Regions from separate parts of the Lactiplantibacillus sp. B652 genome, predicted to be linked through region 1. Evidence: riboswitches for the same ligand, from Rfam matches in the RefSeq annotation. Region 1 holds a riboswitch; the other holds the start of a gene.

What was found. Region 1 has a riboswitch for thiamine pyrophosphate ahead of MZO40_RS01350 (ECF transporter S component). Riboswitches for the same ligand answer to the same signal wherever they lie in the genome.
Region 2: another riboswitch for thiamine pyrophosphate. It lies ahead of thiM (hydroxyethylthiazole kinase); the one in region 1 lies ahead of MZO40_RS01350 (ECF transporter S component).

Annotation. Positions count from the first base shown of each region.
Region 1 is NZ_JAMSKY010000001.1:311,007-315,446, forward strand. Features, by position in the region: gene MZO40_RS01340 (aldo/keto reductase) at 1,176-2,006, opposite strand; gene MZO40_RS01345 (glutathione peroxidase) at 2,050-2,535, opposite strand; TPP riboswitch at 2,680-2,773, shown strand; gene MZO40_RS01350 (ECF transporter S component) at 2,874-3,443, shown strand; gene MZO40_RS01355 (ABC transporter ATP-binding protein) at 3,473-4,440, shown strand, end outside.
Region 2 is NZ_JAMSKY010000001.1:441,447-445,886, forward strand. Features, by position in the region: gene cytX (putative hydroxymethylpyrimidine transporter CytX) at 1-151, opposite strand, end outside; gene thiE (thiamine phosphate synthase) at 148-804, opposite strand; gene thiD (bifunctional hydroxymethylpyrimidine kinase/phosphomethylpyrimidine kinase) at 794-1,618, opposite strand; gene thiM (hydroxyethylthiazole kinase) at 1,644-2,435, opposite strand; TPP riboswitch at 2,515-2,620, opposite strand; gene MZO40_RS01890 (zinc-binding dehydrogenase) at 2,781-3,752, shown strand; gene larE (ATP-dependent sacrificial sulfur transferase LarE) at 4,044-4,440, opposite strand, start outside.

The sequences.
Region 1 (4,440 bases):
ATTTCATTCACATCGGCCAGGCGCTCGCCAATCATACCGTTGGCGACGTGTTTACTTTGAGTGCGCCGAACTGGGATTATCAGGTTAAGATGATTGCGATTAAGCGCGCGTAATAAAGTAGTTATATCAATCGATTGGGCGCTTATTTTGATTTTTTTGAATCAAAAATATACTTCCCGAAACATATACGTGTTAAAATAAAGACAGTAAAAAAGCCGGTACGCGAATACCGACTTGAAACAAGGCCCGCTCTAAGAGCAGTTGGCTTTAACATTTGAACAACTAAAAAACAGTCACCCAGTTACTTGCCAAAGTTTTGGGGTGGCTATTTTTTGTTTCTGGCGTTCCATACCTGATACATCGCTAGTGCGATGCTCAAAATGATCTGCAAAAATGCAAACCAAACAGGTAAAGTGACCACGGCTGAAAACCTTTCCTAGTGTGGGAAACGTATTTGTCATACTACCACGACCTTCCAAGATAAAAACAGCCAACCGCCCTTAAAACATACCCATAAGCATATTTTACCAGATAGCGGCTCACAGCTACACCATTAGCATCCTGTATGATTTAAAAAGCAAATTACTACTGCACCAGTACACACAGAAGCATCCTTATTTTTTGATTATTTTTAGCATATTCCTAGTTTGTATGAAGTTATAGCTCCTAACCACAATTTCGATATGTTAAGCTAGAATTATCGGCATTCATAGCCACATATCGTTAGGAGTGATCATGACATGTTCGCGTTCTTAGCACCTCAAAATAAGATGCACAAATGGATCGGTATTATCGGACTACTCGTCGCGATAGTCGGTCCCTGGTTCATTTACTGGAATACGTCTCTCGGGAGTGGCTTAGCCATTACGGGTTTTCTAACCTTAACTGCCTACCTAGAGTTCATCCCGACTTTGAACCGCCGCTTCATAAACCGTCTTGTGCAAGTATTGATGATAATCATATTAGCAATATTGTTTATGGCCTATGTACTAGTTGTTTTTATCATCATGCGCAAATAACTAGTTTTCTTGCAATTGATACCATTAATTCTCGAATATACCGGTAATACTGTTTTATAACGCTTCAAATTCCAGAAAAGTGAGCGAGCCTAAAAAAGATAGTGGCCAGTTGTCATCACAACAGCGCCACTATCTTTTTTACATCCAGCGTTTTAATTAAAACTCCTGATAAACTGCCGGATCTTGGTCATTCAAACGACCATCTGCACGACTCAGGCCATTAATCGTTGCCATATCAGCGTCACCGATTTCAAAGTCAAACACGTCGATGTTCCCTGCTTGACGACTCGGTGTCGACGACTTCGGAATTGGTAGCGTGCCGAGTTGTAACTCCCAGCGTAAAATTAGTTGGCCAACATTTTTATGGTAGCGCGCCGCAATCGCTTTGAGTGTCTCATTTTGTAGCATCTCACTCGCGCGGCCAAGGGGACTCCAGTCCTGCGTTAAGATACCGTGCGCTTGGTCATAGTCCCGTTGTGCTTGTTGGTTGAAATACGGGTGTAATTCGACCTGATTGATGACAGGTAAGACCCCAGTCTCCTTATCCAACCGGTCTAAATGTTCCGGTAAGAAATTCGAGACCCCAATCGAACGAATCAAACCTAACTTTTGGGCGTCAATCAATGCCTGCCAAGCTTCAACGTAATGGTCTTCCTTCGGGTTGGGCCAGTGAATCAAATACAGATCATAATAATCGAGCCCGGCTCGATACAATGATTCTTGAATCGTATTGATGGCTTGCGTGTACGTGTGATGCCGCCCCGGTAGTTTGGACGAAATCAGCAACTCCGAGCGTGGCACGGATGAGCGACGAACCGCCTCACCCACGGCCCCTTCGTTTTCATAATTGAAGGCCGTATCTAGTAGTCGATAGCCGCGGTCGATTGCAGAACCAATCACCTGCACCCCGTGCGCACCATTCAGTTTATAAGTCCCAAAACCAATCTTCGGGACCGTCAATCCATCACGTAGCGTATAAGTTTCCAACACAATCCACTTCTTTCTTCAAAATTTTTACCACAAAACCATATTAATCTTCAGAACGGTCTGCCAAAGCATCGCGAATCGCAGCCTCAAACGTTGCTGGGCGAGTCGTCGGCGCATACCGTTCGAGGACGCGACCATCGCGGCCAATCAAGAACTTGGTAAAGTTCCACTTGATGCGCCCATGTCCCGCCGCTTGTTTCAAATAAGTAAACAACGGGTCCGCCTGGTCACCATTGACCATCACGCGCTTCGTCATTGGGAAGGTGACGCCATAGTGCCGTTGACAATAGTCGTGGGTCTCCTCATCATCAGCCTTTTCTTGATGAAATTGGTTAGACGGCAGGCCAAGCACCACTAATCCTTCTTGATGATACTTCTGATAGAGTTCTTCTAATCCTTTAAATTGCGGCGCCAAGCCACAGTTACTGGCCGTATTCACGATCAATAACACTTGCCCGCGATATTGCGACAAGTCGAGTGTCTCACCACTCATTTCCGTTTCGGTAAAGTCATACACTGATTCAGCCATCAACATCCCTCCTAAGAATATTAATCAATTGCCGTGCTTTAACCCTAGTAAACCACAAAATTGTGATTTTTCATCGTACTTTGCTTTGGTTTCTGGAAATTTGATTGCACTCAACGTGATTATCCGTTACACTGAACGTATCATTCATAGCAACTGGGGTGCCATTGCGGCTGAGATAATACCCATTGAACCTGAATCTGGACAATGCCAGCGCAGGGAGCAATGCTTTATTTGGGGAACCATCAATTCAGACTTAGCCGCCTGCCACTGTTACTTGTGGTGGGCGTTTTTTGTCGCTTAGATGCGTGAATGACAAACTATTTTGGGAGGATTTAACAATGAAATGGGTTAAATCATGGTACTTGAACGACATTATTTTGCTGGCCCTTATCGGGATTTTCTTTGGGGCGATTTTTATGGGGACCAACTTTGTTTATAACGTGCTGAGTGCAGCACTGACACCGTTTGGGCTCAGCGGCCTCGCCAACGAACTACTTTTGGGCTTATGGTGCATGCCAGGGATGCTGGCGGGCTACCTGATTCGTTTAAAGGGTTCCGCCACCTTAGGCGAACTGCTCGCAGCGACGGTCGAAATGTTCTTTGGCGGCCAATGGGGTATCACGACCTTGATCTCGGGGATCGTTCAAGGGTTCGGGGCCGAACTGGGCTACATCGCAACCGGCTACAAACACTACGATTGGTTAGGATTAACGGCTGCGGCCGCCACGACCACGCTGGTGACGTTTGGCTGGGATCTGGCTCGTAATGGCTATTTCAAACTACAGCTCTGGCTACTGATCTTATACTTAGTCGTGCGCTTCATCTCAATGTTCGTCTTCGGTGGTCTATTGACCAAGGCAATTACTGACTTACTTGAACGTAGCCACGTTCTCAAATCGACACATTAATCTCGCACTTTGGTATGGAGGAATCAAGAATGGCTCGTATCGCGCTGAACAACTTAACATATTCATATCCACAGGCGCCGACACCCATTCTGGAACACGTTAATTTAACGTTACCGTCACAACAGTTCACCTTATTAACGGGGCCGTCGGGAACTGGCAAGTCAACACTGCTTCAATTGATGGCGGGGGGCTTATCGCTAGCCGACGCGTCCGGCAGTATCACGTTTGACGGTCAATCATTAAACGACCTACCCGCTAATCATCGCGCGCGGCACGTCGCGATGATGTTTCAAAATCCAAATCAACAGTTTGCCATGGACACGGTCGAACACGAGTTGATTTTTGCATTGGAGAACCTACAAGTGCCCCGCTCACAGATGATGGCACGATTGCGGCACGCACTGGCCTTCGTGGGGATTGAGCACCTACAACCGCGGCTCTTGAACCAGCTATCGGGTGGTGAAAAACAAAAGGTTGCCCTCGCCGTTATCGTGGCGATGGATAGCGATGTGATCTTGCTCGACGAACCCTTTGCCAGCGTGGACCCGGAAGCCCGCGCCGGACTACTCGAACGACTCGTTGAATTGCGCGACCAACACGGCAAAACGATTATCCTAGCTGACCACGACTTAGCGGGTTATGATCAGCTCGTAGACCAAGTGGTGCGGCTGACGAATCACCAGTTAGTCCCTGTTGCCCAGTCCGAATGGCCACAACTATTTGCCGCTTTCACTGACCAACCTCAGCGGGCGTGGACGGCACCGGAACCAGTGACCAAACCGTGCTTTCAGTTAGATCAGGTGACCCTTGCAGCGGGTGACCGGGAACTACTTGCACCAACGACGCGGCAGTTACTCGCCCACCATAACACGCTGATTACGGGTCCCAATGGCAGTGGCAAGTCGACACTCTTTGAAGCCCTCGTCCGCTTGCATTCATACGGTGGCGAGATTCGCTACAACGGTACGCCCATTGCAAAATTAAAACGCAAACGCTA
Region 2 (4,440 bases), 130 kb from region 1:
CACAGCCAATCAGGTGTCCGAGAATAATCGCCACTAACCCACGCGTTAACCCTAACGGCGCAATCAACGTTCCCGTCAGGATTTCGGCAATTGAGATGGCCGCCCCGAGCCAGAGCAAGAATTGACTACGAAACAAGCGCCCTGTCTTCATAATTGCGCCTCACTTGCCGTCAACATCGCCTTAACCGTCGCAGCCATGTCAGGGCTCTGCGCTAGCATTGAAATCACCGCTGCACCCGCAGCTCCCGTCGCCGCAATCGCCGGCAGTTGGTCGACCGTAATCCCACCAATTGCGACAATCGGCCGTTGTGACGCTGCCACTAATTCCCGTAAGCCAGCTAACCCAACGACCGGATCCGCGTCAGCCTTCGAATTGGTCGGAAAAATTGGCCCACTGCCGATATAAGCAATGCCATCAATCTGATTAGCCACTTTAATTTCTGCTAATGTCGAACAGGATAGTCCCACAAATAATTGTCCCGCGACCCGTTCAATCACTTGTGTCACGCGGTCATCGCTTTGACCGACGTGAATGCCATCCGCCTGCAATGCTAAGGCGAGTTCCACATCATCATCCACAATAAACGGAACGTGCGCGTCCGCACAGCGCTGGCGTAATCGCTGACCAAGTGTCAACCGTTGGGCGGCCGTTAACTGACTAGCGCCCTTATCACGATATTGAAAAGCCGTAATGCCGGCGTCGAGGGCCGTTTGTACGACCGTTTCTAAGTCGCGGCCCACCACGTCTTGTGTGCCACAAACAAAGTAGGCGCGTAGTTGGGCTGGTTCAAACTCAAGCGTCATGGATGGTCACCTCCTCACTGAGCGCTGCCCAATGATTTAAGGGACCGTGACCATGCCCAACTTGGATACCGTCTTGAATCGTTCCCGCCACGTAAGCTTTCGCTGTCTGAATGGCAGCTGCCATGGACTGACCCTTCGCGAGTTCTGCGGTGATGCAAGCCGACAACGTATCGCCAGTGCCATGCGTCCGTACCGTTTCGATTCGAGGTGCCGACATCCAAAAGGCAGTGCCGTCCGCCAACAACACAAAGTCATTCGCCAAATCCGGATTGTCCCCGTGACCGCCCTTAATAATGACCGTCGCCGCACCTAAATCCTGTAACGCGTGCCCGGCTGCAACCATGTCTTGATTACTGGTGATGTGGTGTCCCGTCAACCGTTCAGCTTCTGGTAAGTTGGGCGTCACCACCGTTGCTAATGGGAGCAACTCATCACGAACCGTCTGAATAGCATCTTCAGCCAGCAGTGCTGCGCCACCTTTGGCAATCATGACTGGATCGACCGTCAGTGGTCCAAAATCGACTCGTTTTAAATTTTCAACAACGGCATGGACGTGTTCAGCATCCGCCAACATCCCAGTCTTACAAGCGCGAATCTTCAAATCCGCCGCCAATGAGGCAAACTGTTCATCGATCAATTTAGTTGGCATCGCCATAAAATCTTGCACGCCCAACGTATTTTGCGCCGTCACGGCAACGACGACTGCCGTCCCAAAGACGTGCCGGGCTTGCATCGTTTTCAGATCAGCCATGACACCGGCGCCACCGCCGCTATCCGTCCCGGCAATCGTTGCAACTTGTGGAAATTCATTCATAAAACTCTCGCGACCCTTCACTTATTTAGTTTAATTTTGCAATTGCTTGAATCTCTTGCACCGAGACGAGGCTCAGCCGATCAATCAAATCGATGGCAAACGTCGCCGGCCGCGCAGCCGTCATCTGACTAGCAACCAGTTCGCCGGCACCCGCCAAGACGACGCAGGCCACTTGAGCCGCGTCATAAATAGCTGTCGGGCTAACCGCGGCAAACGCAGCAACGATGCTGGATAACAAATCTCCCGACCCGACGTGTAGCTGAAAGAGTGGCGTCCCATTGGCAACTTTAGCGACCCGTTTGCCATCCGTAATAACATCCGTGGGGCCCGACAAAATCACGCAACAGTTAAATTGCTGCGCACACCGTTTGGCAATTTCGACCACGTCACCCTGGCCCGCACCGGCATCAATGCCCTTCGCTTGCCAGTCGATGTCAGCTAGCGCGGCAATTTCGCCCGCATTTCCCCGAATCACATCGACCGAAAACTTGTCTAATAAATCCAAAGCGACTTGTTTACGATAGGGAACCGCCCCCACCGCAACCGGGTCCAGCACAACTGGCTTATGATACTGATTAGCCAACTTTCCAACAACGGCCATTTGATTGACCTGTTGCGTCGTCAACGTCCCCATGTTAATGCAAACTGCCCCCGCAATTTGGACCATTGACTCCGCTTCCTGTACTTCTGCTGACATAATGGGCGACGCGCCTAGCGCATTCAACCCATTGGCAACATCTTGGACCGTGACAAAGTTGGCGATGTTAAAAACGATTGGATTTTGATCGCGCAACGTGTTCAATAATTGTAACGTCATTTCAAGTCTCCTCCTTAGTCCTGGTCACGGCTAATAAAAAACGACCACTGATCAACTTACATCGATCCAGTGGTCGCTAATAGTAGCAATGACACTTTCCTACGCAAGTTTGAGCTTACAGGTTCGAAGGGATCGGCACTTACAGCACCATCTCAGCCCATTTTTGGACACCCCTAGTGTTTTGAGAATTCAATTGTTACCCTCTAGTTTACCGATTGTAACCGGTAACGTCAATCTTTGTGTCGGCCCATTATTCGCGCAAACACAACGTATTATCGTTTAATCTTCATTGACGTAATGGTTATAATAAAGACAACTAAACTTTAAAGAAAAGAGTGATTGTCGATGCAAGCACTAGTTGTCCCTGCGCCATCAGATCGTTCCTTAGAACAGCTTGAATGGCAAGAACGGCCCATGCCTGAGCTGGGAGCCGACGAAGTTTTGATTAAAACGCAAGCAGTCGGTCTCAATCCTGTTGATTACAAATTAGTCCTAGGTGGCGATGACGCCTGGAAATACCCCCACATTTTAGGCCTGGACGTGGCCGGAATCGTTGAAGCGGTCGGCGCTAAAGTCACTGACTTTGCCCCTGGTCAACGGGTCTGCGGTCACGCGAATCTGGCCAAAGATGGGACGTTTGCGGAATATACCTGCTTGCCCGCTGCCGCCCTCGCCAAAATTCCAACGACCCTCAGCTTCGAAACTGCCGCGGCCAGTCTCTGCGCTGGTTTGACCGCCTACCAGGCTTTGTTACGCAAAGCCAACCTGAATGCGGTGCACACCGTCCTCATTCACGCGGGTGCCGGTGGTGTCGGCAGTATGGCCATCCAGTTGGCGAAAGCTGCGGGCAAAACGGTCTATACGACGGTCTCGCAACGCAAACAGGCCTTTGTCGCACCGCTTCATCCTGATGCGCAAATCGATTACCGCCATGAAGACGTGACGGCTAAGATTCAAGCATTGACTCAGCAACGGGGTGTCGACTTGATTGTCAACACGATTGGTAATCCTGAAGCTGACTTGCCTCGTTTGGCCTACAACGGACAGCTGGTTTGCATCCTCGAGACACCTCAGGCCTTCCCCAAAAACCAAGTCGTCAGCGTTAGCAAGCTCGATTTAGGTGGCGCTCATCGCAGCGGCAACCCCGCCCAAGTCGCGGACCTCGGTCAAATGGCTGCCGCCCTGTTAGCTCTGATTGAAGCCGGCAAAGTCGACCCCTTGATCAGCGAAGTCTTGAAACGCGACCAGCTCGTCGATGGTCTGCAGCAACTCCAAGCAGCCCAAGTGGCCGGTAAACTCGTGGTGACGTTTGATTAAGTGACGCCACGTTGGGTCTTCACGATTCAGTTATCTCAACAATTTTCTGCCAGAACGAATTTTAACGTCGCGAATCAAATCTCATTGTCACAATCGCTGAACGGTGATTGTGACAAATGCAATCGAATCAAAAGAAAAATGCACTTCAAGGGCGGCCTTGAAGTGCATTTTTGGGGTGTAAGCCAATGACCATTATTGGTAGAAATTCGGCTGGTATCATCGTCATTGGCGCCATGGACGAACAAGTCCTCTTGCCGCCACCTCCTCGTCCATGGTGGACTAAATCAATTATTAAGCAAAGGTTGCCAATTGGGCCTTCGTCAAGGTGTCGTTCATGCGACCACTACGGAAGCCGCCTAAGTCGAGGGTCACGTAACGGAAGCCTAACGATTGTAATTGACGGTTGACGCGGTCGTTGAAGACCAAGAAGTCACCGATGCGTGCTTCTGGTAATTCGATTCGCGCAATGTCATCGTGGAACCGGACCCGCACCGTGGGGAAACCTAAGTCCCGCAAGTACTTTTCTGCGGCCATCACTTGGGCAATGTTGTCATGCGTCAACGTCGTGCCATATGGGAAACGTGAAGATACGGAGCATGAGGCCACTTTGTTCCAGTTCGTTAAACCGAGTTCTTGTGCCAAAGCCCGCACATCCGTCTTGAAGAAGTCGGCTTCTTGTAACAAGCTC